Linked DNA regions of Skermanella sp. TT6. The protein of the gene in region 1 binds, or shares a complex with, the protein of each later gene. Links are inferred from orthologs where the notes say so. Each region holds a gene or a part of one and is shown in the gene's direction. Other genes may lie near its edges.

Evidence for each region.
Region 2: the proteins of IGS68_RS09650 (region 1) and xseA are in contact, whole or in part, in a cryo-EM structure (PDB 8TXR), measured with the Escherichia coli proteins. The link is inferred for Skermanella sp. TT6 from one-to-one orthologs.

The regions. Positions count from the first base shown.
Region 1 is NZ_CP067420.1:2,034,432-2,049,059, forward strand. The notes cover bases 6,209-9,020. They hold IGS68_RS09650 (exodeoxyribonuclease VII small subunit), read left to right. Parts: upstream 6,209-7,394; coding sequence 7,395-7,646; downstream 7,647-9,020. Other genes in these bases: IGS68_RS09645 (histone deacetylase family protein), read left to right, coding at 6,344-7,273; IGS68_RS09655 (polyprenyl synthetase family protein), read left to right, coding at 7,670-8,536; dxs (1-deoxy-D-xylulose-5-phosphate synthase), read left to right, coding at 8,565-9,020. Also shown: IGS68_RS09605 (LysR family transcriptional regulator), read right to left, coding at 1-218; wrbA (NAD(P)H:quinone oxidoreductase), read left to right, coding at 364-966; IGS68_RS09615 (glutathione S-transferase family protein), read left to right, coding at 1,071-2,018; IGS68_RS09620 (protein phosphatase CheZ), read left to right, coding at 2,157-2,954; IGS68_RS09625 (hybrid sensor histidine kinase/response regulator), read right to left, coding at 2,972-4,576; IGS68_RS09630 (DUF423 domain-containing protein), read left to right, coding at 4,873-5,289; IGS68_RS09635 (ArsR/SmtB family transcription factor), read right to left, coding at 5,291-5,638; IGS68_RS09640 (sulfurtransferase TusA family protein), read left to right, coding at 5,884-6,111; more of dxs, read left to right, coding at 9,021-10,508; IGS68_RS09665 (hypothetical protein), read left to right, coding at 10,999-13,098; IGS68_RS09670 (TlyA family RNA methyltransferase), read left to right, coding at 13,169-13,909; IGS68_RS09675 (hypothetical protein), read left to right, coding at 14,021-14,628. UniProt on the Escherichia coli protein: Bidirectionally degrades single-stranded DNA into large acid-insoluble oligonucleotides, which are then degraded further into small acid-soluble oligonucleotides.
Region 2 is NZ_CP067420.1:3,812,958-3,827,730, reverse strand. Bases 4,049-7,005 are described here. They hold xseA (exodeoxyribonuclease VII large subunit), read left to right. Parts: upstream 4,049-4,719; coding sequence 4,720-6,291; downstream 6,292-7,005. Other genes in these bases: IGS68_RS17920 (LpxL/LpxP family acyltransferase), read right to left, coding at 6,329-7,005; purD (phosphoribosylamine--glycine ligase), read right to left, coding at 4,049-4,571. Outside these bases: IGS68_RS17945 (glycosyltransferase family 2 protein), read right to left, coding at 1-250; IGS68_RS17940 (hypothetical protein), read right to left, coding at 274-1,926; IGS68_RS17935 (Rpn family recombination-promoting nuclease/putative transposase), read right to left, coding at 2,212-3,171; more of purD, read right to left, coding at 3,282-4,048; more of IGS68_RS17920, read right to left, coding at 7,006-7,219; lpxK (tetraacyldisaccharide 4'-kinase), read right to left, coding at 7,209-8,210; IGS68_RS17910 (3-deoxy-D-manno-octulosonic acid transferase), read right to left, coding at 8,207-9,490; IGS68_RS17905 (glycosyltransferase family 4 protein), read right to left, coding at 9,569-10,591; IGS68_RS35610 (UDP-2,3-diacylglucosamine diphosphatase), read right to left, coding at 10,588-11,382; hppD (4-hydroxyphenylpyruvate dioxygenase), read left to right, coding at 11,704-12,783; IGS68_RS17895 (polyphosphate kinase 2 family protein), read right to left, coding at 12,805-13,641; IGS68_RS17890 (maltotransferase domain-containing protein), read left to right, coding at 13,827-14,773. UniProt on the Escherichia coli protein: Bidirectionally degrades single-stranded DNA into large acid-insoluble oligonucleotides, which are then degraded further into small acid-soluble oligonucleotides.

The DNA.
Region 1 (14,628 bases):
ACGATCCGCGTGCAGCGGTCGTAGAAGGCCTGCCCCACCTCGGTCAGGCTGAGGCTGCGGGTGGTCCGGTTGAGCAGCCGGGCTCCCAGGCGGTTCTCCAGGTCGGCCATCCGCCGGCTGACCGCCGACTTCGACAGGCCCAGCCGCTCCGCCGCGAGGGTGAAGCTGCGGCAATCCACCACCCGGATGAACACGCACATGTCGTCCAGCCGGTCCATGCGTCCAACCCGCCGTATTGTTGCGTCTTGCAGAACAATGAAGTGAGATTATCAGCGATTATCAGGTCCAACGCAACGCGTTACCTGTTGTGGCGTCGGCGCGGTTGTCCGGTGCCGACGGATCCACCCAGAAGGGAGACGAGACATGGCGAAGGTCCTGGTCCTCTACTACAGCAGCTATGGTCACATCGAAACCATGGCCGGAGCGGTCGCCGAAGGAGCCCGCTCGGTTCCCGGCACCGAGGTGACGGTCAAGCGGGTACCCGAGCTGATGCCGCCGGAAGTCGCGGCCAAGGCCGGCGTCAAGCTGGACCAGGCAGCCCCGGTCGCGACTCCGGCGGAACTCGCCGACTACGACGCCATCATCTTCGGCACGCCGACCCGCTTCGGCAACATGGCGTCGCAGATGCGCAATTTCCTCGACCAGACCGGTGGCCTGTGGGCGCAGGGCAAGCTGATCGGCAAGGTCGGCAGCGTCTTCGCCTCGACCGCGACCCAGCACGGCGGGCAGGAGAGCACCATCCTGTCCTTCCACACCACGCTGCTCCACCACGGCATGGTCATCGCGGGCCTGCCCTACAGCTTCGCCGGCCAGACGACCCTGGACGAGATCGCCGGCGGCTCGCCCTACGGCGCGACCACGATCGCGGGCGGCGACGGCTCGCGCCAGCCCAGCGCGATCGAGCTGGAAGGCGCCCGTTTCCAGGGCCGGCACGTCGCGGAGATCGCAGCAAAGCTGCACGGTTGATACCGCAGCAAAGCTGCACGGCTGATGTTGAAGACCCGTGCTCCCGGTCCGGCCGGGGGCACGGTACCGGATCGCAACGCAACGCAACGCTGGAGGAGACCACCATGGGTTTGCTGATCGACGGACGCTGGCACGACCAGTGGTACGACACGAAATCGACGGGAGGGGCCTTCAAGCGGCAGGAGAGCGCATTCCGCGACCAGGTCACGGCCGACGGCTCGTCGGGCTTCAAGGCCGAACCGGGACGCTATCATCTCTATATCTCGCTGGCCTGTCCTTGGGCGCACCGGACCCTGATCTTCCGCAAGCTGAAGAAACTGGACGACGCGATCTCGGTCTCGGTGGTCGAGCCGCTGATGCTGGAGAACGGCTGGGAACTGGCTCCCGGCGCGGATCCGGTGAACGGCAAGCGCTTCCTCTACGAGGTCTACACCGAGGTGAAGCCCGACATGAGCGGCCGGGTGACCGTGCCCGTGCTGTGGGACAAGCAGAAGCGGACGATCGTCAACAACGAATCGGCCGAGATCATCCGGATGCTCAACACCGAATTCAACGCCTTCGGCGATCCCTCGTCCGACTATTATCCGGCCGATCTGCGCGGCGAGATCGACGAGATCAACGCCTATGTCTACGACCGGGTCAACAACGGGGTCTACAAGGCCGGCTTCGCGACGGACCAAACCGTCTATGAGCGTGCGTTCGACCAGCTCTTCGAGGCGCTAGACGCGCTGGAGGAGCGCCTGGGCCGCCAGCGCTACCTGGCCGGCGACCGCCTGACCGAGGCCGACTGGCGGCTGTTCACCACCCTGGTCCGGTTCGACGCGGTCTATGTCGGCCATTTCAAGTGCAACCTGCGCCGGATCGAGGACTATCCGAACCTGTCCAACTACCTCCGCGAGCTCTATCAGGTGGACGGAGTGGCGGATACGGTCAGCTTCGAGCACATCAAGCGGCACTACTACGGCAGCCACAAGACCATCAACCCGACAGGCATCGTGCCGAAGGGGCCGGCGCTGGACTATGGCGCTCCCCACGACCGAGACCGGTCCTGAAACGGTTCCAAAGGATCCGGAGCGCTGCGGTTCAACCGGAATGCGACGTTTCGCATGCGACGTGTTAACCTTCGATAAAGTGTATACGTCGATACTCTGCCCCTGTTGTCCCGCACCAGCTTCGCAGAGATCGACGGCATGTCGGCCAAGCCATTCACCGCAGAACTGCAACGCCGAGGCCTGCCTTTCCGGCACGGGGCGTCGGCCGACCTGGAAACCGTCGCTAAGCCGGAGCTTGCTGTCCCGGTTCCCGTTCCGACAGCCACGCCCGCGGAGCTGATGGCGGCGATCGACCGGATCGAGCGGCGGCTCGACGAGTTGGCGGCGCTCCAGCCGGTGCTGGAGCCGGTCCCCGCGCCGGGACCGGCCCCCGCTCCCGGACCGGCCCCCGCCCCTGGACCGGCCCCCGCCCCTGGACCGGCCCCCGCCCCTGGACCGGATGTGGCCGACCTGCAGCAGCGCATCCAGGCGACCCATATCGAGATCGCGGCCCTGCGTCATCCCAAGGCGGAACAGGACAGGCTGGTGGTCGCCGGGGAGGAGTTGGCGGCCATCGTCAGCGCCACCGAGCATGCAACCAACGGCGTGCTGAGCGCCGCCGAACTGATCGAGCGGACGGCGGTCAAGCTCAAGGCCAAGACCGACGATCCCGAGGGTAAGGCCGACCTCGACGGGATCATGGAGGCCGTCGTGAGCATCTTCGAGGCTTGCAACTTCCAGGACATTACCGGCCAGCGGATCGGCAAGGTCGTGCGGACGCTCGACTTCATCGAGGAGCGGGTCGTCAACATGATTCAGACCTGGGGCGCCGAGGCCTTCGCGAACCTGCCGGCGTCGGTCGAGGTCCCGGTGGCGGATGAGGCGAAGCTGCTGAACGGACCGCAACTCCAGGGCAAGGCGATCAGCCAGGCGGAAATCGACGCCCTGTTCGGCTGATCGGGGGCGCGCAGCCCTCACTCGGCCGCAAGGGCCGAGCCTCCCATGCAGATTCCCAGCATTTCGAGCAGGTCGCGTTTCTGGAACGGCTTCACCAGCAGGCCGCCGAGACCTGCGGCGCGCCAGCGGGCGGCTTCCGCGGCGTCGGCATGCGCCGTCATGCCGATGATCGGCGTTCCCGCGTTGACTCCCCCGGGGGCTCCGATGGACGAGGCCATGGACAGCCCTGCCATGTCCGGCATCGCCATGTCGAGCAGGACGGCCTGGAACAGCGTCCTGCCCGCCGCGTCGACCGCGCTCCTCCCGGTGGTCGCGGTATGGACCAGGAAGCCCGCGCGCATCAGCATCAGGCCGGTCACCAGGCGGCTGGCCTCGCTGGCATCGGCCAGCAGGATCTTCGGCCGGTTGCCCCCGGATGCGGGACCGGGTGCCGCGGCCTGACGCCCCGCCGGGAGAGGCCGAACCGTGCCCGACGTGGAGGCCGGCGACGTTCCCGGGCCATCGGCGGCCCGCATCGTCAGGTGAAGGCGGAAGCTGCTGCCGGTTCCCGGCTCGCTGAGCACCGTCAGCCGGCCCCCCATCGCCGCGGCGAGCCGGCTCGCGACGGCGAGTCCCAGGCCGCAACCGCCGTAGCGCCTGTTCATCGACCAGTCGGCTTGGGAAAAAGCTTCGAACAGGCTTGCCCGGTAGCCGGGATCGATGCCGATGCCGGAGTCGGTCACGGAAAGCACGAACGATACGAGTTCGCCGCCCCGGTCGCCCGCGGCATCGCCGGCGATCGGGCCGAGGGACCCGGCGGCGCTCTCCAGCGCCACGGCCAGTCCCCCGGCTTCGGTGAACTTGATCGCGTTGGACAGCAGGTTCCGCAGGATCCTGGCCAGTTTCTGGCGGTCCCCCCGTACGGTCCGGGACAACGCCGCGTCGGTCCGGCAGGCGATGGTCAGCCCCTTCGCCTCGGCCGTCCGGATCACCGCGTCGATCTCCGCGGCCACCACGTCGGTAAGGCGGAACGGGCAGTCCAGCAGTTCGACGGGCTCGCTCTCCAGCTTCGCGAAATCCAGGATCTCGTCGATGACCCGGGCCAGATCCCTGCCCGAGTTGCGGGCGGTCTCCATGAAGGCGTCGCGGTCCTCCGGCGCGACGCCCTCCGCGAGCAGGTCGAGCGCGCAGACCACCCCGTTCAGCGGCGTCCGGATCTCGTGACTCATCAGCGAGAGGAACGTGGCCTTGGAGCGTTCGGCATGCCGAGCATCCTCTGCGGTTGCCCCGCCGAAGGACCGGGCCGGCCGGAAGCCGAGGGCCACTCCATCGTCGATCGACACGGCGGAATAATCGAACTGTTCGACGCTTGCCCGGGTCCCGCAGGAGGGACCCGCGAAACGCGCGCCCTCTCCTGATTCGGCGACGGCGGCCAGCCGGTCGGGCAGGCCGCCCGGCACCAGGTCCGGCAATGTCGCCGTCAGCCGCCGGCCGATCAGGTCCGCGGAGCGGCGGCCCATCAGCCGGGCGCCTTCCTCGTTGATCAGGAGCCAGCGGAAATCGACGACGCGGCCGTTCGGGTCGCGGACCGCCTTGAGGAACGCCATGCCGTCGAACGTGGCGGCCATGAGGGCGCCCAACATCCCCTCGGTTCCCTGCGGCCCGGCCTTCGCGGGATGGTGCCCGCCGTCGATCTTCCCGGACCGGCCGCCGATGCTTTGCTTGAGGACTGGCGTAATGCGCGAAAGATGGGGCATGGTCTTCGGCTCGGCGTCTCGAATTGCAAAATGCGAAGCAGCTTGCATAAACCAAAGGATATAGCTGTCGCCGCTGCTCACCCTTATGGTCGTAGCAAACGCCGGGCCATATCCGTCCGCATGGATGGCGAGCGGGCAGGGCACGGGGAGCGGGCGACGGCGGAAAGCGGGAGTTCTGAGTTATGTCGCAACGCATCACCGGATTGTGGCTCGTGCTGGCGGCACTGAGCGGCGGCATCGCGGTGGCGACCGGAGCCTATGCGTCGCACGGGCTGTCCGACGCCCGTTCGGTCGAACTGTTCCGGATCGCCGGGCAATACCAGATGTGGCATGCCCTGGCGCTGGGTGGGGTCGCGACGCTGGCCCGCTTCGGGGCCGCGGGGCGGGCGGGCTGGCTGCTCGGGGTGGCGGGCTGGTGCTTCCTGCTCGGCACCCTGCTGTTCTGCGGGGCGCTCTATCTCCTGGCGGTGCAGGGGCCCAGCCCGCTGGGTGCCGTGGCACCGGTCGGCGGAATGGCCTTCATGGTCGGCTGGCTGGCCCTGGCCGCCGTGGGGGTGCGCTGGACGATGTCCGGCGAAGGGCGGGGCCCGGGCGGGTGACTCAGGCGACGGCGGCGCTGTCCTCGGCCGCCGGTACGTCCATCCGGTCCGGCTGCGGCGCGCAGTAGAGATCGTGGAGCACCTTCATGACGGCCGCCGCTTCGCCGCCCTGGAGGGAATAGTAGATCGTCTGCGCCGACCTGCGGGTGCGCACCAGATTGTCCCGGCGCAGCCGAGCCAGATGCTGTGAAAGGGCGGACTGGCTCAGGTCGACCAGCGTCTCCAGCTCCCCGACCGACTTTTCCCCCAAGGCGAGGTGGCAGAGGATCAGCAGTCGGCGTTCGTTGCTCATCGCCTTCAGCAGTTTGCTCGCTTCGCGGGCGCTTTCCTGAAGATCCTCTATGGTCATACTGACGCGGTTCTCTCGCTGCCGCCGGTCGCCCCGGAACCGGCATGGAAAAGGGCTGAGATAGACTGATAATTCTAAAGTCAGGGTTACATATCGGCGATCCGGCCGGCTCCGTAAAGCCAATTCACCGTTCCGCCAGTCACGCGACCGGATGCGGCGCGGCCGGTCTTGCCGCCAGGCGCCTGCCGGGCGTAAGCCGGTCCGCTCCTATCAGCTTTCGCCATCAGCATTCAAGGAATACCGCCATGGCAAATCACATCCTCGACGCCAAGGACCTGACGTGCCCGCTGCCCGTGCTGCGCGCCCGCAAGGCTATGAAGCACCTGGCCCCCGACGACGTCCTGGTGATCGAGGCGACCGACCCCGCCGCCACGAAGGATTTCCCCGCCTTCTGCGAAGCGACCGGCCACGAGCTCCTGTCGGTCGACCTGGACGGCGCCGTCTATACCTTCAGGATACGGAAGTCCGGTTGACCGGGCGCGGCAAGATGGCGCTCCCTCTTCCCGGGAATAGTTGCGGCGGGAAAGCCGCCGTTCGCGGATACTCGGGAGAGCCGCGCCTTCGCCGTCGGGGGCTGCCACCCCGGCAAGGGAGGATGCGCGGTAGGCCGTGAGGCTGGATTCGGAAAATTCCCGATGCAAACCGGGGAGCGATCTGGGACCATGCCCGTCACGCGGGGAAACGCTCAGAAAAAGAAGAAGACCGATGTATACCTCCCTTTTCAGCCATCCCTCCTGCATCGACCATGACACCGGCATCGGGCATCCGGAATGCCCCGAGCGCCTGAAGGCCGTCCTGGCGGCGCTGGAAGGCGAGGCTTTCCACTTCCTCGACCGCCGCGTCGCGCCGCGCGCCGAGATCGAGCAGCTCGCCCGGGTCCATCCGATCTCCTACATCGAGCGGGTGCTGGCCGCGATCCCGACGGAGGGCCATGTCGAACTGGACAGCGACACCGTGCTGTGCCCCAGTTCCGGGGAGGCGGCGCTCCGGGCCGCCGGCGCCGTGTGCGCCGCCGTCGACGCCGTCATGGGCGGGGAGGCGCGCAACGCGTTCTGCGCGACCCGGCCGCCCGGCCACCATGCCGAGACGGCCCGGGCGATGGGCTTCTGCCTGTTCAACAACGTCGCGGTCGGGGCAGAGCAAGCGCGCAAGGTCCACGGCATCAGCAGGGTCGCCGTGATCGATTTCGACGTCCATCACGGCAACGGCACCCAGGACATCTTCCAGAACGATCCCGGCCTGTTCTACGCCTCGACCCACCAGGCCCATCTGTACCCGAACACCGGGCTCCTGGAGGAGCGCGGCGTGGCCGACAACATCGTGAACGTGCCGCTGCCCGAGATGGCGGGCAGCCCGGAATTCCGCCACGCCATGATGACCCGGATCTTCCCGGCGCTGGAGCATTTCCAGCCGGAGCTGATCATGATCTCGGCCGGTTTCGACGCGCACACCCGCGATCCGCTCGCAAGCCTGCACCTGGTCGACGACGACTATGTCTGGGTTACCCGCAAGCTGGGCGAGTTCGCGCGCGAATATTGCGGTGCACGCATCGTATCCACCTTGGAAGGGGGGTACGACATTCGCGCCCTTGCCTCAAGTTGCGCCGCGCACGTACAGGAACTGATGGCGGCGTGATCCGCCGGGCCTCCACGTCAGGGGGATCGGTCCGCCTTCGCGGTCCGGCAGCCAAGCCGGACTTGCGGACAGGCCGGCGACCGCCCTAAAGTCGCCAAGGTACCCTGGTGACGGTAGGATGATGGCTGACCCCGCAATACCCCCCGATGTCGCAGCGCTGAGTTTCGAAGACGCCCTCGGCGAGCTGGAGCGGATCGTGCGCCAGCTCGAGGAGGGTCGCGCCAAGCTCGACGACGCGATCTCGTCCTACGAGCGCGGCACGGCCCTGCGCCGCCACTGCGAGGCCAAGCTTCGCGAAGCCCAGGCGAAGGTCGACCGGATCACCGTTGCCGCCGACGGTTCGATCGGCGCAGAACCCGCGCGGATCGAATAGTGGCGAACGAACTCTCCTCCGCCATGGGCGAAGCGGCAGAACTGGTCGAGCAGGAAATCGACCATCTCCTGCCGATGTCCGACACCACCGAGGCCAAGCTGTTCGAGGCGATGCGCTACGCATGCCTGGGCGGCGGCAAGCGGCTGCGTCCCTTCCTGGTCATGACCAGCGCCGGCCTGTTCGGCGTCGCCCGCGACTGCGCGGTGCGGGTGGCGGCGGCGGTGGAGTTCGTCCACTGCTATTCGCTGGTCCACGACGACCTGCCGGCGATGGACAATTCGGACCTGCGGCGCGGCCGCCCCACCGTCCACAAGCGCTTCGACGACGCGACCGCCATCCTGGCCGGCGACGCCCTGCTGACCCTCGCCTTCGAGGTGCTGGCCGATCCCCAGACCCACGAGGATCCCAAGGTCCGGTGCTCGCTGGTCGCGGCGCTGGCCAGGGCGGCCGGCATGCACGGCATGGTCGGCGGCCAGATGCTCGACCTGATCGCGGAGACGACGCAGTTCGACATGGGGGCCACGACCCGGCTGCAGCGGCTCAAGACCGGCGAGATGATCGCCTTCTCGTGCTGCGCCGGCGCCATCCTGGGGCGCGCGTCGCCGCCCCAAATGCATGCCCTGCAAAACTACGCCCACGATCTGGGCCTTGCCTTCCAGATCGCCGACGACCTGCTCGACATCGACGGCGACCCGTCCGTTACGGGCAAGCCGGCGCGCCAGGACGCGGCGGCCGGCAAGGCGACCTTTGTCTCGATCCTGGGAGTCGAGCGGGCGCGCGACCAGGCGCGCCTGCTGGCCGACCAGGCCGCCCGTCATCTCGATGTTTTCGATGGCCGGGCGGATATCCTGAAATCTGTCGCAACCTATGTCGTTGAGCGGCGTCATTGAGCGGCGCGCCTGACCAAAGGAGGTTGTATTGACCGCACCCAGCAAGACCCCGTTGCTCGATCGCTGTACCGTCCCGGCCCAGATCCGCAAGCTCAAGCCCGATCAGCTCCGGCAGCTGGCGGACGAGCTTCGGACGGAGACGATCGACGCGGTTTCGGTGACCGGCGGCCATCTCGGCGCCGGCCTGGGCGTGGTCGAGCTGACGGTGGCCCTCCACCATGTCTTCGACACGCCGGATGACAGGCTGATCTGGGATGTCGGCCACCAAGCCTATCCGCACAAGATCCTGACCGGGCGGCGCGACCGTATCCGCACCCTGCGCCAGGGGGGAGGGCTGTCCGGCTTCACCAAGCGGTCGGAAAGCGAGTACGACCCGTTCGGCACCGCCCACAGCTCGACCTCGATCTCGGCCGGGTACGGCATGGCCGTCGCGAATCGGCTGTCCGGCAAGCGCAACCACGTGATCTGCGTGATCGGCGACGGCGCCATGAGCGCCGGCATGGCCTACGAGGCGATGAACAATGCCGGCAGCGACGACAAGTCCCGCCTGATCGTCATCCTCAACGACAACGACATGTCGATCGCCCCGCCGGTCGGCGCCATGAGCGCCTACCTGTCGCGGCTGATCTCGTCGAAGCCGTACCTGAGCCTCCGCCATCTCGCGAAGGATATCGCCGAGCACTTCCCCCGGCCGCTCAAGCAGGCCGCCCGCCGGGCGGAGGAATATGCCCGCGGCATGGTGACCGGCGGCACCCTGTTCGAGGAAATGGGCTTCTACTATGTGGGGCCGATCGACGGCCACAACCTGGACCACCTGCTCCCGGTGCTGCAGAACCTGCGCGACACCGAGGACACGGGGCCGGTCCTGGTCCATGTGGTGACCCAGAAGGGCAAGGGCTTCGCACCGGCTGAGGCATCGGCCGACAAGCTCCATGCCGTCTCCAAGTTCGACGTCGTGACCGGCGCCCAGGCCAAGGCGAAGTCCAACGCGCCCACATACACCCGTGTCTTCGCCCAGGCGCTGATCAAGGAGGCGGAGGCCGACGACAAGATCGTCGCGGTGACCGCCGCGATGCCGTCCGGGACCGGCCTCGACCTGTTCGACAAGCGCTTTCCCGACCGCCTGTTCGACGTGGGCATCGCCGAGCAGCATGCGGTCACCTTCTGCGCCGGGCTGGCGACGGAGGGATACAAGCCCTTCGCGGCGATCTATTCGACCTTCCTACAGCGCGGCTACGACCAGGTCGTCCACGACGTGGCGCTGCAATCCCTTCCGGTCCGCTTCGCCATCGACCGGGCCGGGCTGGTCGGCGCCGACGGCGCCACCCATGCCGGATCGTTCGACATCGCCTATCTGGGCTGCCTCCCGAACATGGTCCTGATGGCCGCCTCGGACGAGGTCGAGCTGATGGACATGGTGGCGACCGCCGCGGCGATCGACGACCGCCCCAGCGCGTTCCGCTACCCCCGCGGCGAAGGCGTCGGCCGCGACATGCCCGAGCGGGGCAGGGTGCTGGAGATCGGCAAGGGCCGCGTGGTCCAGGAAGGCAGCAAGGTGGCGCTTCTGAGCTTCGGCGCCCGCCTGCAGGAATGCATGTCCGCCGCCCAGGACCTGGCGGCGCGCGGCCTGTCCACGACCGTCGTGGATGCCCGCTTCGCCAAGCCGTTGGACGAGGATCTGATCCGGCGTGTCGCCGCCTCGCACGAGGTCGTGATCACCATCGAGGAGGGCTCGGTCGGCGGCTTCGGCAGCTTCGTCCTGCACTTCCTGGCCGGGGCCGGGCTGCTGGACCATGGGATGAAGATCCGGTGCATGGTGTTGCCCGACCATTTCCTGGACCACGATACGCCCGCGAAGCAGTACGAGGAGGCCGGTTTGGCGGCACGGCACATCGTGGCGACCGCCCTGAAGGCGATGGGCGTCGACGGGGCCGCCCAGGGGCTGGCCGGACAGGGTGCGGCGCGGGCGTAGCCTGGCGCACGGCGCCGTGCCGGGAAGACCAGGAGTGCGGCGCGACTTGCCGCATCGGGCAGCGACGGCCGCAGGTGCCGCGCGCCCGATCGGCGCACAAGCGGGCTTCGCCTTGCACGCCCCGCAAGCAGCTGAAAAAGGTCGAAGCCGGCAACTCCCGGGTTTCGCTGGTGATGGGCGCGAGCGTCATCACTTCTGAAGATCCGGGATTCGCTTACCCCGACCCCTACGGTGCGTCGTAGGCAAGGTCGCGCCGGCCCATTTCACTACATGGCCTGTCCGGTCTGCTGCAATGGAACTGCGCAGGCCAGGAAGTCATGCGGCATCAAGTTCGCTCTACTTTTGGGATATTGCATTGCATAAGAAACATTCCGTATCACACGGGATGGATTCGGCAGGACTCGCCATTCGCAATCATCTCATCATCATGACTAATGGTATTAATCAAATCGGGTAGGGTTCCGATCTTATTGTCCGAGAAAGCTCGAGTATGAATAATGAGAATGTCGCTGTGCGCAGCGTTCTATGGGCTATTGCGCTCGTCTTGTCTTTGGTGCTTGTTTTTCAGGACCAGATCGCAACGGGATTTGCCGTAACGACCGGCGATCGGCTTGATGGGATAATCCAGATCAGCATTCTTGAGCATTGGAATAATGTTTACAAAGGTTTATCCGACTGGGACACGACGAACTACTTCTTTCCTTATGATAGCACACTCGCCTACAATGACGGCTATTTCCTGTTCGGATTCTGGCATGCTTTGTTCAGAGGAGCCGGGGCAGATCCTTTCCTCTCCGCTGAGCTGGTCAATTTCGTTTTCCGTATAATCGGGTTCTCCGCGACGTTCATACTGTCGCGCCAAATCCTGCGATTGGATTTCGGCTGGGCATTGTTGGCGGCGGTTCTATTTACCGTCAGTTCGGGCGCGTTCCTGCAATCCGGCCATGCACAGATACTGACCGTGTCGTTGGTGCCGTTGTTCGTGTGGCTGGCTGCGCGGATGGTGTCCGGTCTGGTCACGGATAGCCGGGCAGCGGCGCTGGGGTGGGGAACCGCAGCAGTCGTGCTCTATGCGGCATGGCTGCTCACCGCCTTCTACACGGCATGGTTCCTGGCGTTCTACACCCTTCTCTGTCTCTTGGCTTTGCCCTTTACCGGACAGGTCGGCAGGTCGATAGCCTACCAAGGGCTGGCTCTGGCTCGGCGCCACGCGTTAGTCCTGGTGCTGTTGCTCGGGGTCACGGCGATCAGCCTGATGCCTTTCCTCGAGCTCTATCTTCCTCGCGCGGCCGAGACGGGGATGCACGACTACTCCCAGGTGTCGCCATACCTCGGGGCGCCATTCACGCTGTTCAATGTCGGGCCCGACAACCTGCTCTACGGCGGTATCGTCCGGACGGTGAATGCACATCATCCCGACATTTTCCCCTTGAGGGGGGAGCACGTCGTCGGGATACCCCCGGTGCTGCTGATATGCTTCGTCATCGGCGCGATATGGTGCTGGAAGCACCTATCGGTCCTGCGGGCACCGATCGTCGCTGTCGTCGTGTTCTGGATCTTGACGCTCAATATCGGCGGCAACTCGCTGTGGATCTGGATCTATCAGGCGGTTCCCGGTGCCAAGGCGACCCGTGCCGTCGTCCGATCCTACATCTTCCTGGCAGGACCGGTAGCCGTGATAGCGATAATCGGGCTGGCCGGCATGTTCAAGATGCGGGGCCGCGTGCTTCTGCAGGTGGGACTTGGATTGCTGCTGGTGGTTGAGCAATTGAACACCGGGAGTGTCGCGTTGCTCGATGGCATGGAGGAAAAACGCCGGCTCGCCGACCTTCCTCCGCCCCCCGCGGAATGCCTGGCCTTCGCAGCCATGGTCTCCCGTGAAGGTAAATCGCCGGGCCAGCCGGATCTGCTGAAGCAGTACAGCCATAACGTCGATGCGATGCTCATCGGAGAAGTATTTGATCTCGAAACCATAAACGGAGTCTCTACATTCAACCCGCCTGACTGGAACTTCAATGATCCTACGCGGTTCGACTATGCGCTGCGCGTCAAGGATTATGCGGACAAGCACGACATCGAGGGACTTTGCGGCCTGGACATTGCCGCTCTTCGGTGGGATCAGGAAATCAACTCATCTATTCCCATGCCTTCAATGCCGCTCGCCCAGCCCATGGAGGTGGGAATCGGTAAGCAGGGTTCACAGGCTCTCGGCTCGGATTGGTGGCCCAACGAGAGCTGGGGAATCTGGGGGCGCGCGCGTGCGACGCTTTGGATCATGCCGCCCGCACCCGGAAACGATACCTTCCTGTTGACGGTCCTGGCCCAGGCGTTTCCTCATGCTCCAGCGCCTTCCCAGCGCGTGAAGGTGTTCGCCGACGGCGCGTTGGTGGCGACGTGGGACGTATTGCCGACGCCGTCGGAGTTTTCCGCCGTCCTGAAGCGGCCCAAGGGCCAGGCGATCAAGGTGGAGTTTGTCGCCGAGGACCCCATAAGCCCGAGCTTGCTCGGGACGAGCCTCGACAGTCGAGTGCTGGGCTTGGGTTTGCTGGAATACCGATTGGATCCGCTGTCCCGCGACAGACTTCCCTGACAGCGATCCACGGGCTTGCTATCGATGCGGCGTCGCGATGTCAGATTCGTTTGGAAAGGAAGACCCCGGCATGACGCGCTCGCGCGTTGACAATCTGCTGGTCGAACGCGGCCTCGTCGAAAGCCGGTCGAAGGCACAGGCCCTGATCATGGCCGGCCTCGTCTATTCCGACACGCTGCGCATCGACAAGGCGGGCCAGATGCTGGCGGGGGATGCTCCGCTCTCGGTAAAGGGGCAGGACCATCCCTGGGTGTCGCGCGGCGGGCTGAAGCTGGTCGAGGGATTGGATCACTTCGGCATCGATGCCGAAGGCTTGGTCTGCCTGGATGTCGGCGCCTCGACCGGCGGCTTCACCGACGTCCTGCTGTCCCGTGGAGCCGCCAAGGTCTACGCCGTCGATGTCGGGCATGGCCAGCTTGCCTGGAAGCTGCGGCAGGACCCGCGCGTAGCGGTGCTGGAGCGGACCAACGCACGCAATCTCTCCGCGGCGGAGGTCCCCGAGCCGATCGACCTGGTGGTCTGCGACGCCAGCTTCATCAGCCTGATGACCGTACTGCCGGCGCCGCTGAGCCTGACACGGCCGGGCGGCAGGCTGGTGGCGCTGATCAAGCCCCAGTTCGAGGTGGGCAAGGGCCGGGTCGGCAAGGGAGGAGTGGTCCGAGACCCCGGACTGCACCGGGAGGTATGCGACACCGTCTCCGCCTGGCTGTCCGGGATACCCGGTTGGCGCGTCCTGGGTATTACCGAAAGCCCGATCCAGGGACCGGAAGGGAACCGGGAGTTCCTCGTCGGGGGTGTCCGGGAGGGCTGACGGGCCACCCCTCCAGAGAGGTGCGCGTCACAGAATGAACACGGCCGGCCGGCGAGTCCTTGCCGGTAAATGACGCGCCATAGACCCAGCGCCAGCAGACCGGGACACCCTATGACGGCACAGACGACCACAAGCGGAACAAGCCGCGGCAAGAACGATGGCCTGGAAATCTTCCGGTACGCCAATGCCGCCATTCCGGTTCTCGTCTGGCTGGCGCCGCTGGCCTCCGGGCTCCTGTCCCTGTACATGGGCAAGAGCATGGCCTGGGACCTGCTCCATTATCATTATTATAACGGCTATGCCTTCCTGAACGACCGGCTGGGGTACGATATCCTGCCCGCGGTCTTCCATACCTTCCTCAACCCCGTCCTGGACATCGCGTTCTATGTCGGCGTGGAAACCCTGCCGGCGCGCGCCGTCGGGTTCACCCTCGGCGCCATCCACGGCATCAACGTGATCCTTCTGTTCCATTGCGCCCGCCTGGCGCTCGGGCCGAGGGTCAGGGGATCTTCCGCGATGCCCAACCTTCTGCCGGGCTTCCTGGCAGCCGCAGGCTTCGGGACGGCCGCCGCCATGGGTACCCTCGGGTCGTGGCACCACGACCTCATCGCCAGCCTGTTCTTCCTGGGGGCGCTCCTGATCCTGCTGGGCAAGCCCGGCGGCGGCAGGGGGCGCCTGCCGAAGCTGCTGCGCCCGGCCTGTGCCGGACTGGTGGTCGG
Region 2 (14,773 bases), 1.8 Mb from region 1 along the record:
CCGTGCGGTCCTTGGAATTGTTATCGTAGACGTAGATGGCGGCGCCCGGCAGCGCTGACCGGAAATCGCGGACCACCGCGGCGATCGACGCCTCCTCGTTGTAGCAGGGGATCAGGACGGCGATCTCCAGGCCCGTCAGGCCGGGTAAGGCCGCCTCGAGCGAGCCGCCGTCCGGAGCGGCCACGGCGACGGGGGAGCGCTTGGCTGCCGGGCTGAGATCCTGGCTGGCGTCGGAGAACTGGTCTATCAATTGTCACCTGATGACGAAGTAATTCACTGTCGATCCACCGTCGGCCGCCGGACCGCGCAGAAACTGTGCGGTTCGCCCAGGTTGTTGTGGATCACCTGGCAACTTTCCCAATCGAGCGTCAATCCGTAGAACGCCGCGGCGTCGGCCGCAATATCGGTATCCGGGACCGTCGCGATCATAAAGTAATCTCCGCGATGGTCCATCACCCTACGCCGAAGCACTTCAGAATACCCGTTGTCGGTCGAATCGGGCTGGACGAAATTGCTCTGCAACCTCACGAAGGGGATCTGCGGCGGAAAGGAGGGGATCAGGTGGCCAACCGGCTGGTACCCGCCGATCAGCACCATCGTCCGGTCCGGATCGGGGATCACGGGCATGTCGAATTCCACGACGTTGCTTGTCCAGGCAGACCGCCCCCAGGTCCCCCAGACCGTCGTCGCCTGGAGGACGGCCAGCACCGAGGCCGTGACGGCGATACGCACGGCGCGGGACAGCGGAAGCACTCCGAGCGCCAGGACGATGCAGAGGGGGGCCAGCATCTCGAGCGGGACCGCGTACCGGTAGATGCAGAACATCCAGGCCCAGGCCGCGTAGGAAAGCGCCGCCACCGTCAGCAGCCAGCGGGCGATGCCGGGCCGGGAGAGGGCATGGGACGCGCCGGAGCGCCGGGACGCCGGGGCGGCCAGGATGCCTGCCAGCGCCGCTACCGGAAACAGGACGTAAAGCGTCAGGATCCGGTGGTCCCGGAAGGCGATCTCTCCGGCGACCTCCGGATCGGCGCTGATCCTGAACGGAAGCGTCAGTCTTTCCCAAACGGATTTCGGCTGATAGGCCAGGTCCTTGTAGTCGCTGATGGCGCCCAGGGGCGACCGGAAGATGTTGTTGTAATAGGGGTGCAGGGGATTGCCGTGGGTTTCCCACAGGAACCACATCCAGTGCCCGGACAGCAGCGCCACGGCCGCGACGACGCCCAGGCCGCAGGCCACCGCCAGCAGCAGCCGGCGGCCGGGAGCGGCGGGAGCGGCCAGGAAACCGAAACAGACGCCGATGCAGTAGATGACCGAGGGCTGCTTGAGTCCCATGGCGGAGCCGACGAGAAGGCCGGACAGGAAGGCGAGGCTAATGGCCGCCCGCCGGGGACCGGCGAACAGGCGGTCCTGCGTCCGCGCGATCAGCGCCAAGGCTCCCAGGAAGCCGAGTCCGACGGTGCTGTCATGGAACGTGGTGCCGAGCTGCGCCACGCTTCCGCCGCCCAGCACGCCGACCAGTGCTACGGCACCGGCGGCCCAGACCTTCCGCACCGGATCGTCGACCAGGAGAACGGTCCGGGCGAGGGCGAACAGCAGGACGAAGTTAAGGCTCTGGACGAAGGCCAGCACGCCGTAGGCGACCGGGGCGGGCACCGCGTTGCCGAGCAGGAAGAACGGAATGTCGAGCGTCGGGTTGTAGAAGCTCGGCGTCTGGGCCGGCACGACATCGAAGAAGAAGCGCCCGTTGAGGAAGCTATAGGGATTGTACCAGTGATAGTTCCTCAGGTCCCAATTGGCATCCTGCCCCAGGGACAGGTTGAGCAGAACCATGCCGAGGGGAACGGCGCAGGCCAGCGCCAGGGCCGTCAGCCTTGCCGTCCGGTCTCCCGCGCGACGGGCCGGCGTGATCGGGATCGAAAGCGTCAAGGGAACCGGCATGGAATGGTTGGGCCCTGACGGGCGAAGGCACTTAGTTACCCGCCGGTTGCCGCGCGATCAAGTTTGCCGTAGGTCGGCCTCGGCCGAAGGCCGACGCCGACATCGTGGCCGGAGCGTTGACGCAGGGTGTCGGCGTTCGCCTCGACGGGCGAAGGCCGACCTACGCCACTCCGCTCCGCAGAACTCATCAAAATCACTTTGCAGCACCACTAGTTACCCGCCGGTCACCGCGCGATCAAGGCTCCGCGGCGCAGGGACCCTTTCCGCCGGAGCTCAGCCGGGCCGGAGATCGGGAAAGACGTCGGCGAGTGACCGGGCTTCCATCAGGCAGTCCATGTAGGCGTCGAGCTGATCCATGGTCGCCGAGGCGATCAGGTCATCGATATCGGCCGGCAGGTCGCCGAACCGGCGCCTGAGCTGCCGCGACAGCATCTCCGCCTTCGCTTCGGCTTTGCCTTCGGCCCGCAGTTCGCGCTCCCAGATCTTGATCCGCTCCGACAGCATGTCCTGAACCTCCCCTAGTCCCGACGGGACCGCCACCGGCCCGTCCCCGCCAACCAGCGCCGCCACGGCCTGGGCCACCACCTCGCCGAAGGCCAGCTTCAGCGAGTCGTGGTCGGCATGCCCCTGGAACCAGCCGATCACCTCGCCGACCAGTCCGGGCAGCTCGGCGGGCCGGGTGCAGGTCTCGATCCGGAAGAGCAGCGCCACCAGCCCGTCCTTCCGGGCGAGGTCCTCGGCGCCGAGCCTGCCCTCGTCGATGAGATGATAGCGGATGCCCGGCTGCCAAGGCCAGAGCGCCGCGTCGGGGGCCAATCCCATCAGGCCGGCGGCGTCGAGCGGCGCGTTCCATGGGGCCTCGCCGTTGTAGAGCACCACCGGCAGCACCGGCGGCAGGGGCGAGCCGGGCGGCAGCTTCAGCTCCCGGATGAGATGCTGCCACAGCAGGCCGACATAGACCATGACCCGGATCGCCATCCACCAGTCGGAGCGCGACTGGAACTCCAGCATCAGGTAGATGTGGACGACCTCGCCGGACAGGGTCGGCACGCGCCAGATCAGGTCGCCCTCCCGCCGGCGGCCGTCGCGGGCGTGGAACTTGGCGTTGACCCGTTCCATTCGGGTGAAGTCCAGCCCGGCGGCGACGTCCTCCGGCACGAAGCCGCGGATCAGCTGCTCGACCATCAGCGGGTGCGAGAAGAGGCGGTGGTACAAGCTGTCGGAGGCGGGCATCGGGGCGGGTATCCCGTGGGATGGAACAGCCCCTCTCTGCATGCGCCCGCAACCTTGCGCAAGCGGGCGACGCGGCCCGCGACCCTATGCCCCGGGGAGAAGGAGGCGACTCACCCCCGCCCGACCGCGCGCCAGCCGATGTCGCGGCGGCAGAAGCCTTCCGGCCAGCTGATCCTGTCCACCGCCTCGTAGGCCAGGGACTGGGCTTCGCGCACCGTCGGGGCGATGGCGGTCACGCCCAGCACCCGGCCGCCGTCGGCCAGGACATGGCCGTCGTCCGACAAGACGGTGCCGGCATGGAAAACCGTGACGTCGGGCAGGGCGCCGGCCTCGTCCAGACCGTGGATCTCGGTCCGGCGGGCATAGTCGCCGGGATAGCCCTTCGCGGCCATGACGACGCACAGGGCCGTGTCGTCGTACCAGCGGAGCTGGAAGTTCCTGAGGACGCCGTCGCGGGACGCGATCAGGGCCGGCAGCACGTCCGACATCATCCGCTTCATCAGCACCTGGGTCTCCGGGTCGCCGAAGCGGGTGTTGTACTCCAGCAGCTTCGGCGCCGGTCCCTGGGCCGAGTCCACGATCATCAGGCCGGCATAGAGCACGCCCTTGAAGGGCCGGCCCTCGGCCGCCATGCCGCGCACGGTCGGCTCGATGATCTCCCGCATGACCCTGGCCTCCAGCGCCGGGGTCATCACCGGCGCGGGGGAATAGGCGCCCATGCCACCGGTGTTGGGTCCGGTATCGCCGTCGAACGCCGCCTTGTGGTCCTGGGCCGAGACCAGGGGCAGGGCGGTGGTGCCGTCGACCAAGGCGAAGAAGCTGGCCTCCTCGCCCGCCAGGAACTCCTCGATCACCAGTTCGGCGCCGGCATCGCCGAACCGCGACTCGACCATCGCCTCGTCGATCGCGGCCAGCGCCTCCTCGACGGTGCGGGCGATGGTCACGCCCTTGCCGGCCGCCAGTCCGTCGGCCTTGACGACGATGGGAGCGCCGCGCGAGTGGACGAAGGCGCGGGCCGACTCGGCGTCGGTAAAGCGGCCGTAGGCGGCGGTCGGAATGCCGTACTTGGCGCAGAGATCCTTCATGAAGCCCTTGGAGCCCTCGAGCGCCGCGGCTGCCGCGGTCGGGCCGAACGCCTTGACGCCCGCGGCCTCCAGCCGGTCCACCAGGCCAAGCACCAGCGGCTGCTCGGGCCCGACGACGACGAAATCGACGTCGTTCTCCGTCGCGAAGCGGACCAGGCCGTCGAGGTCGTCGGCCTTGATCGCGACGCACTCGGCCTCGCGCGTGATTCCCGCGTTGCCGGGTGCGCAATAGAGCTTGTCGCAGAGGGGGGACGCCGCGATCGCCCAACAGAGCGCGTGCTCGCGTCCACCCGAGCCGACCACAAGTACCTTCATGAGCCTCTTGTCCTCTACGACGTCCTTTTGAAGCCCTGTTTCCAGGGCGTGCTTTCGGAGCCCTGTTTCCAGGGCGGGGGCCTTACAGTCTTGTTGCGAAGGCGAAGGCTTGTATCATGCCGACGCCATGACACAAGACCAACCCCTAATGGATCGCGACCCGGTCCCCGGCCGCCCCGGCTCGAACCTTGCCGAGTTCACCGTGACAGAATTGTCGCGGGCGCTGAAGCGCACGGTCGAGGAGTCCTTCGGCTATGTGCGCGTCCGGGGCGAGGTTTCCCAGCCCAAGCGGCACGGATCCGGCCACGTCTACCTGCGCCTGAAGGACGAGACCTCGGTCATCGAATCGGTCTGCTGGCGCGGCACCGCCGCCAAGCTGGCCGTCCGGCCCGAGGAGGGGATGGAGGTCATCTGCACCGGCCGCCTGACCACGTATCCCGGCCGGTCGCAGTACCAGCTCGTCATCGAGAACATGGAACTGGCCGGCGAGGGCGCGCTGCTCAAGCTGCTGGAGGAGCGCAAGCGCCGGCTGGCCGCGGAGGGGCTGTTCGATGCGTCGCGCAAGCGCCCCCTGCCGTTCCTGCCCGGGGTGATCGGGGTCGTCACCTCGCCGACCGGGGCGGTGATCCGGGACATCCTGCACCGACTCGCCGACCGCTTCCCGCGCCACGTGCTGCTGTGGCCGGTCGCCGTGCAGGGGGAAGGGGCGGCGGGCCAGGTCGCCGCCGCGATCAAGGGGTTCAACGGGATCGCGCCGGGCGGGCCGGTGCCGCGTCCGGACCTGATCATCGTGGCGCGCGGCGGCGGGTCGCTGGAAGACCTGATGGCCTTCAACGAGGAGATCGTGGTGCGTGCCGCAGCCGACAGCGCGATCCCGCTGATTTCGGCCGTCGGGCACGAGACCGACACCACGCTGATCGATTTCGCGTCGGACCGGAGGGCACCGACGCCGACCGCCGCAGCCGAGATGGCGGTGCCCGTCCGGGCCGAGCTGATCGCCCTGGTGCTCGAATTCCAGCGCCGGCTGCATGGCGGCACCGGGCGGATGATCCTGGAGCGGCGGAACCTGGTGGAGGGTCTGGCGCGCGGCCTGGGCGATCCGCAGGCGCTTCTGGAAGGTTGCGTCCAGCGGCTGGACGACCGCTGGGAACGGCTCGGCATCGCGGTCGCCGGCACGATCGAGCGCCGGCGGACGCGGGTCGCCGAACTGGGCGCCAAGCTGCGCCACCCGCGCGAGGTGATGACGGCGGCGCGCGGGCGGCTGCAATCGGAGGCGCGCGCGCTGGGCGCGGGCCTGCGCCATGTCGTCGCGGCGGAGGAAAGCCGGCTCGGCCGGATCGCCTCGCGGCTGACGCTGCTGCCGATCCGCATCCGGGTCGGTGACGGCGACAGGAGGCTGGCGGAGCTGGGCGAACGGATGGACGCCGGCTATGCCCGGCTGGTCGCCGAGCGGGCGAGCCGCCTGAAGGCGGGTGCCGCTTTGCTGGAGAGCTATTCCTACCGAGGCATCCTGGAGCGCGGGTTCGCCCTGGTGACCGACGGTGCCGAGCAGCGGGTCACTTCCGCCGGCGACGCGAAGGCCGGCATGCCGGTGACGCTGGAATTCCATGACGGCAAGGTCGATGCCGTCGTCGGGAGCGGCGGGCTGGCGCGCAGGGCGGAAACGCCGAAGCAGCCGCGCAAGACGGAAGCGAAAGCCAAGCAGGGGTTGCTGTTCTGAACGTTGGCCGGCTCGATCCGGCCAGCACCCGGCCGGCTCAGTCCGGCCAGCGGCGGTGGAGCCACAGCCACTGCTCGGGCCGGGCGCGCACCCATTCCTCGACCAGGGCGTTGATCCGGACCATCATGGCTCGGATGTCGGCTTCGCGGTCGCCGGTCGTCGGCACGTCCATGGGCGGAAGCACGGTCAGCCGGAAGTTCGCCCCGCCCAGGCGTTCAGGTACGGCGGGGACGATCGCGCAATCGAACCGGAGGGCGAGCTGGGCGATGGCCGGCGCGGTCATGGCGTCCCGGCCGAAGAACGGGATCGGGATGCCGTCGTTCATCTTCTGGTCGATCAGCATGCAGACGCTGCCGCGGTTCTTCAGCGTCGCCATGACCTCGCGGGCGCCGTCGCGGCCCTTGGGGACGAATCGGCTGCCGGTGACGGCCCGGACATGGTCGATCAGCCGGCCGGCGGCCGGGTTGTTGGGGCGGCGGTAGACGGCCGTGACCGGCAGGCCATTGCGGGTCGCCCCCATCAGGTTGATTTCCCAGTTGGCGATATGGGCGGAGAAGAAGAGCGTGGGCGTCCGGGTCTCGGCCATCCGCCGGATGGTCTCGGCGCCGATCACCTCGGTCCGGTGCCAGACTTCGTCCAGGTGGGCGTACTCCGCCATCACCCGGCCGAGATTGTCCCACATGCCGCGCAGGATCTCGTCCTGGCGCCTCGGCGTCTCGTCGGGCAGCGCCCGCTGGATGTTGCGCAGGGCCTTGCGCGAGGCGCGCAGCCTGGGGCCGACGGTCCGGCCGATCCATCCCCCAAGCCCGGAAGCGGCGTCCAGCGGCAGGACCGCGAAGATGCCGTAGACCGCGTACAGGACGGCAGCTTCGAGCGGATATCCCAGGTAGCGCCGGCGCAGCCGGGCGAAAGTCGTTCTAGTGGACATCGGGAACTGCGGACGGGATCGGGGAGGGGGCGTAGCGGGACAGCAGCAGGGCGGGTGCGGACGGATCGTCCCAGACGACCGACACCGGCACCACCCGGACCATCGCGCGGGCATCCGGAGGAAGCCGCACGGCGTCCTTCGCGGTGGTGACCAGGGATGCGCCGAGACCGGCGGCATGTTCGACCAGGCGCATCACCTCGTCCGGCAGATAGGGATGGTGGTCGGCGAATGCGACCCTGCCGACGATCCGGGCTCCCATGTCGTCGAGCGTCCGGAAGAACTTGGCCGGCCTGCCGATGCCGGCGAACGCGACCACGGGCTGGCCGCGCAGGGCCCGCGCGGTCGCGGGATCGGGCTCCAGGCGGGCCTGGAGAAGGGGAAGGCGTCCGCCGACGCGCCGCGCCACGCCGGCGGTGTCGCGGCCCAGCACGACCACCGCGTCGGCCCTCGCCAGCCCGCTGTCGACCGGCTCCCTCAGGGGACCGGCCGGGATGGTGTGGCCGTTGCCGAACCCGGCCCCGCCATCGACCACCAGGATCGACAGGTCTTTCTCCAAGCGGGCGTTCTGGAAGCCGTCGTCCATCACGATGATCTCGGCCCCGGTCGCGGCGGCGCTCCTGGCTCCGGCCAAACGGTCGCGGGCCACCCAGGTCGGGCGGGCCTGGGCCAGAAGAAGCGCCTCGTCGCCGACGGCGGCGGCGTCGTGGCCGGTAAGGTCGACCAGGACGGGGCCTTTCTCCCGCCCGCCGTAGCCCCGCGTCAGGAACCGGACTTCACGGGTTCCCAGGAGGGCGGAGACGGCCAGCGCCACCGGAGTCTTGCCGGCGCCGCCGGCGACCAGGTTCCCGATGCAGATGACCGGAACCCCGGCAGGCTCGGGATGGGCCGACGCCCGGCGGGCCCGGCCGACCGCGGCGAACAGGCGCCCGGCCGGCGACAGCAGGCGCGATGCCATGCCGGGCGGCGCATACCAGAAGGCCGGTGTCTTCAGGGGCATGGAGCGACGCCGGCGGCGGCGAGGGTGGGGACCAGGGCGTCGAGCACGGCATCGACCACCCGCCGGTTCCGGTCGGCCACGGCCGCGGCGGCCGTCGCCAGCCGCGACCGCTCGGCGTCGTCGGTCAGCAATCGGCCGACCTCCCGGGCCAGTCCGTCGGCGTCCTGCACGGTCACGGCGGCATGGTCGGCCCGCAGCTGGGCCGCCACTTCGGAGAAGTTCGTCATGTAGGGACCGTGGATCACGGCGCAGCCGAGCTGGGCCGGCTCGACCGGGTTGTGGCCGCCGATCGGCACCAGCGATCCGCCGACGCAGACGACGGGCGCCAGCCGGAAGAACAGCCCCAGTTCGCCGACGGTGTCGGCGACATAGACCTCGTGCCCCGGGCCGGGCAGGTCGCCGGCCGAGCGAAGCGCCCGGCCGAGGCCGCGTTCTTCCAGCAGGCGGGAGACTTCGCCGCCCCGCTGGGGATGGCGCGGGACGATCACCGTCAGAAGGCCGGGCAGGCGGTCGCGCAGGGCGGCGTGGACGCCGGCCGCCACGGCCTCCTCGCCGGGATGGCTGCTCGCCATCAGCCACGAGGGCCGGCCGCCGAAGGCTTCGCGCAGCCCGGCCAGGGCCGCGGGGTCGGCCGGCAGGGGCTCGGCGGAGAATTTCAGGTTGCCGACGCAGCGCACGTCGCGGGCACCCAGCCGGCGCAGCCGGTCCGCCTCCGTCTCCGTCTGGGCCAGGCACAGGCCGAAGGTGCGCAGAAGCGGCCGGATGAAGCCCGGCACCCGGCTCCAGTTGCGGAACGATCCGGCGGACATCCGGGCATTGACCAGGGCCGCGGGAATCCGGCGACGTCCGATCTCGCACAGCAGGTTCGGCCAGATCTCGGACTCGATCCAGAGCGCGAGGTCGGGCCGCCAGTGATCCAGGAAACGCCGGACATAGGGCATCCTGTCCACCGGCACATACTGGTGGATCGCGCGGTCGGGAAGGCGGCGCGCCATCAGGTCGGCCGAGGTGACGGTGCCGGTCGTGACGAGCACGGTGAGGTCCGGATACCGTTCCAGCAGCCGGTTGATCAGGATCAGGACCGACAGGGATTCCCCGACGCTGGCGGCATGAAACCAGGCGAGCCGCCCGGGCGGGCGATCCGCGGAGGCGCGGCCGAGCCGTTCCGGGGCCCGGGCCGGATCTTCCTTTCCGGCTGCACGGCGGCGGGCGAGATACAGCCGTATCGCGGGCCCGCCGATTTCCGTCAGCCCGCGATAGATCGTCTGCAACATCTGAGAACGGTGACCAGTCCGGCGTGAAAAAGCGCGGCACCTTACCACGATCGTCGGGGAGGGCTAAGGCTTTTCGACTTAGGACTGTACCAATCGGTCCGAACAGCTCAAAGGCTTGAGGTTGTTGATGAATTGTTCGGCCGAGGCGCGCCAGGACCAGGCCAGGGCATGTTCGCGGCAGCGTTCCGGGGGAATGGCGAGGGCGGAGTTGACGGCCTTGCCCAGATCCTCGTCCAGGCAGCCGACCGCCGCGCCGTCCAGCACGTCGAGCGGTCCCGGCACCGGAAAGGCGGCGACCGGCACGCCCGACGCCAGCGCTTCGAGCAGGACGAGGCCGAAGGTGTCCGTCCGGGACGGAAAGACGAAGACGTCGGCCGCGGCGTAATACTGCGCCAGCTCTTCCCCGTGGCGGGCGCCCGCGAACTTCACGCCCGGATAGCGCCGGCGGTACTCCTCCAGTTGCGGGCCGTCGCCGACCACGTATTTGGTGCCGGGAAGATCCAGCCTGAGGAAGGCCTCCAGGTTCTTCTCCACCGCGACGCGGCCGACATACAGGGTGATCGGCCGCGGATCGTCCAGGAAGGCTTTGGACCGCGGCCGGAACAGCTCGGTATCCACCCCGCGGGACCAGCGGCGGATGTTGCGGAAGCCGCGGGCCTTGAGCGCGTCCTCGATCGACTGCGTCGCGACCATGACCGCGGCGGCCGGGGCATGGAAGCGCCGGACGACCGCGTAGCTCAGCGCCAGCGGTACCGGGGCGCGGTCCCGGACATACTCCGGAAAGCGGGTGTGATAGGCGGTCGTGAACGGAATGCCGTTCTTCAGGCAGTAGCTTCTGGCGGCGAACCCCAGCGGCCCCTCGGTCGCGATGTGGATGGCGCCGGGGTTGGCGGCCTCGATCATGCGGGCGAGCTTGCGGCCGGCGCCGAGCGCCAGCCGGATCTCCGGATAGCTGGGCAGCGGAACGGTCCGGAAGCGGTCCGGGCCGATGATCTCGACGGCGTGGCCGAGTTTCTCCAGCTCTTCCCGAATGGTCGTCAGGGTGCGGACGACGCCGTTGACCTGGGGGTACCACGCATCCGAAACGATCAGTATCTTCACGCTGCCGCCCTGGCTGAGACCTTGACTGGCAGCAAGCGACGTGAAGCCGCCCAGTTTATGATTTCCAGCTCGCCGCTCTCGTGCTCGACGAGAGCCGTGCAGGATTCGACCCAATCTCCGTCGTTGCAATAGAGCACCCCCTCCATGGGACGCATTTCGGCGCTGTGGATATGCCCGCAGATGACTCCATCGACGTTGCGGCGGCGCGCCTCCTCCGCCAGCGCCTTCTCGTAGTCGCCGATATACTCGACGGCGTTCTTGACGCGGTGCTTCAGGTAGGCCGAAAGGGACCAGTACGTGAAACCCAGCTTTCGGCGCACATAGTTGAACCAGGTGTTGATCCCGAGCAGCGCCGTATAGGCGCCGTCGCCCAGGTGGGCGAGCCATTTGGCGTATTTGACGACGGCGTCGAACTGGTCGCCGTGGATCACCAGGAGCCGCCTTCCGTCGGCCGTGGTATGGACCGCATCCTCGACCACGGCGACCCCGCCGAAGTTCAACCCGATATATTCCCGGAACGCCTCGTCATGGTTGCCCGGGATGTAGAAGACCTTGGCGCCCTTGCGCGCGCGGCGCAGAAGCTTCTGGACCACGTCGTTGTGGGCCTGCGGCCAGTACCAGCTGCGCTTCAGCCGCCACCCGTCGACGATGTCGCCGACGAGATACAGGTACTCGGACTCGTGACAGCGGAGGAAATCCAGAAGAAGGTCGGCCTGGCAACCGCGGGTTCCCAGGTGAACGTCCGAGATCCAGATGCTTCGATAGTGCCGCACACCAATGTCTGGCTGCATGCGCCGGCTCCTCTAGGGCTTGCGAAGTCGGCGCCGATATACATCTAAATAGAGGTCGCTGACAATGCATCGGTGAGACGAGATTTCTCCAGCAGTGTAATCTTATTATTTTTGTAATGTTGATGCCTTTGACCTGTAACAATCCAGGAAAACTACATAACTCTATAAATCATTTTGGGACTCATTGCCGCAGCCGCGATGCGTACCGGACCCGGCGCGCGCCGGATCGAGGAAATTTCGGCGGCGGGCAACGGTCCCGCGCCCCATATGGCTAAACAGGTCTTTCTTGCTCTGCCTGAAAAGCCATTAGGGGAGGAAACCATGCCGAAGCCAGACGGCCGGATCACCGACCAGAACCCGATGGGCACCGACGGGTTCGAGTTCGTCGAGTACACCGCTCCGGATACCAAGGAACTGGGCGCCCTGTTCGAACGGATGGGGTTCACCGCCGTGGCGCGCCATCGTTCCAAGGACGTGACCCTGTACCGTCAGGGCGGAGTCAACTTCATCGTCAACGCGGAGCCCGACAGCTTCGCCCAGGCCTTCGCCAGGGTCCACGGCCCCAGCGTCTGCGCGATCGCGTTCCGCGTCGCCGACGCCGCCCATGCCTACAGGAGGGCCGTCGAACTGGGCGCCAAAGGGGTGGCCGGCACCGCAGGGCCGATGGAGCTGAACATCCCGGCGATCCAGGGCATCGGCGGCAGCCTGATCTATCTGGTGGACCGCTACGGCGACCGCAGCATCTACGACGTCGATTTCGAGTTCGTCGAGGGGGCGGAGAGCGCGCCGAAGGGACTCGGCCTGACCTCGATCGACCACCTGACCCACAACGTGCATCGCGGCCGGATGACGGAGTGGTCCGACTTCTATACGAAACTGTTCAATTTCCGCGAGATCCGGTATTTCGACATCGAGGGCAAGCTGACCGGGCTGAAGTCCAAGGCGATGACCAGCCCCTGCGGCAAGATCCGGATCCCGATCAACGAATCCTCCGACGACAAGTCGCAGATCGAGGAATATCTCCGGGCCTACAAGGGCGAGGGCATCCAGCACATCGCGCTGGCGACCGAGGATATCTACGGAACGGTCGAGCTGGCCCGCAGCCGGGGCGTGGAGTTCCTGGCGCCGCCCCCCGACACCTATTACGAGATGCTGGCGGAGCGGCTGCCGGGACACGGCGAGGACGTGGAGCGCCTGAAGCGGGACCACCTGCTGATCGACGGCGCGCCCGGCGGCGGCCTGCTGCTCCAGATCTTCACCAACACGGTGATCGGGCCGATCTTCTTCGAGGTGATCCAGCGCAAGGGCGACGAGGGGTTCGGCGAGGGCAATTTCCGGGCGCTGTTCGAGAGCATCGAGCGCGACCAGATCCGCCGCGGCGTGCTTCAGGAAGACGGGTGAGGGGGCGGGGGAGCCGGCTCCCTAAGCCTCCTTCAGACCGCTGAAATGGACGCCGAGCATCTCGGCGGCCGCGTCGATCACGGCGGGATCGACCGGCGGCGGCGCGATGTTGACGTCCCTGCGCAGGGCCTGGGTGATGATCTCCAGCGAAGCGACCCTGGCATGCCACTTGCTGTTCGCGGCGATGGCGTGCCAGGGGACGGCGAGGGTGGAGGTCTTGTCGAACATGTCCTCGGCCGCCCCGACATAGTCGTCCCAGCGCGCCCGGTTGCGCAGATCCTCCTCTGTCAGCTTCCAGCGCTTGTAGGGGTTGGTCAGGCGTTCCCGGAAGCGGTCGAGCTGTTCCTCCTGGGTGATGTGGAAGAACAGCTTCACGATACGCACGCCGTCGTCCACCAGCAGGCGCTCGAACTCGTTGATCTCGTCGTAGGCGCGTTTCCATTCCTTGGGCTTGGCGAACTCCTGGACGCGCTCGACCAGCACCCTGCCGTACCAGGAGCGGTCGAAGATCGCGAAGGTGCCGGGGCCGGGCAGGCGCTGCCAGAAGCGCCACAGGTAATGCTGGCCTATTTCCTCCTGCTTGGGGGCGCCGATCGGCCAGACATGGAATCCCCGCGGATCGAGCGGTTCGGTGATCCTGCGGATGGCACCGCCCTTGCCCGCGGCGTCCCAGCCCTCGAACACCAGCACGGCCCGCCGCTTCTCGTGCCAGTAGGTCTGCTGGATGTGGAGCAGCTCGGTCTGGAGGGCGTCGAGCCGCTTCTCGTAGGCCGCCTTGTCGGCGAAACGGTCGCCGTCCTGGACCAGCTTGTCCAGGCGGATCTTCGACTTGTCGGGCTTGATCTCGGTGCGGCTCATCTGGGTCGTCTCGTCTGCGGCGGGAGGGCTTGTGCGGAGTTCAACGCGTGGAACCATAGTTCGGTCGCATCGGTTTAATCCGCAACCGGCGGGCAGGGGGCAGGCGGCCGGAGCGTGGAACCACGCCGTGCCGGTACCGCCGCCCGAAGCTACCCGCGAAAGTTCAACGTTGCGAGGATGGGCTAGTGACTCTCGGACCGCGGATCTACAATCTTTTCCCGCTGCTGGTCGGCTCGGTCCATGATTGGTCCGGGCATCTGGCGCGCATCGCCGGAATGCAGTTCGACTGGGTCTTCCTCAACCCCATCCATTACCCGGGGTTCTCCGGCAGCCTCTACGCGGTCAAGGACCCGTACCGGCTGCACGATCGCTTCCAGGGCGGAGCGTCGGAACACCCCGACGACCTGATCCGGGGCTTCTGCCGGAACGCGCGGGAGAAGGGCCTGCGGGTGATGCTGGATCTGGTGGTCAACCACACCGCCAAGGACGCGGTCCTGGCCGAGCAGCATCCCGACTGGTACCGCCGCGAGGCCGATGGCAGCCTCTACAGCCCGCGCGCGGTCGATCCGGTCGATCCGAGCAACGTCACGATCTGGGGCGACTTGGCCGAGCTGGACTACGAGAACGAGCAGGCCCGCGCCGGGCTGGTCGAGTACTGGGCCAACTATGTCCGCCACCATGTCGGCCTGGGCGTCAAGGGCTTCCGCTGCGACGCCGCGTACCAGGTGCCCGCCTCGGTCTGGCGGGCGCTGATCGACGCCGCCCACGAGGTGGACGGCGAGGTCGAGTTCTACGCGGAGACCCTGGGCTGCACGATCGAGCAGGTCGATGCGCTGGGCGACGCCGGGTTCGACTATCTGTTCAACAGCGCCAAATGGTGGGACTTCCAGGCCCCCTGGCTGCTCGACCAGTACAACCAGTTCCGCCACATCGCCCCGTCGGTCGCCTTCCCCGAGAGCCACGACACCGACCGGCTGGCCGCCGACGTGGGCAGCCAGGACCGGGAGCGGCTGGCCGCGCACCTGAAGATGCGCTACCTGTTCTCGGCCTGCTTCTCCTCGGGCGTGATGATGCCGGTCGGCTACGAATACGGCTTCACGCGCAAGATGGACGTGGTCAAGACCACGCCGGA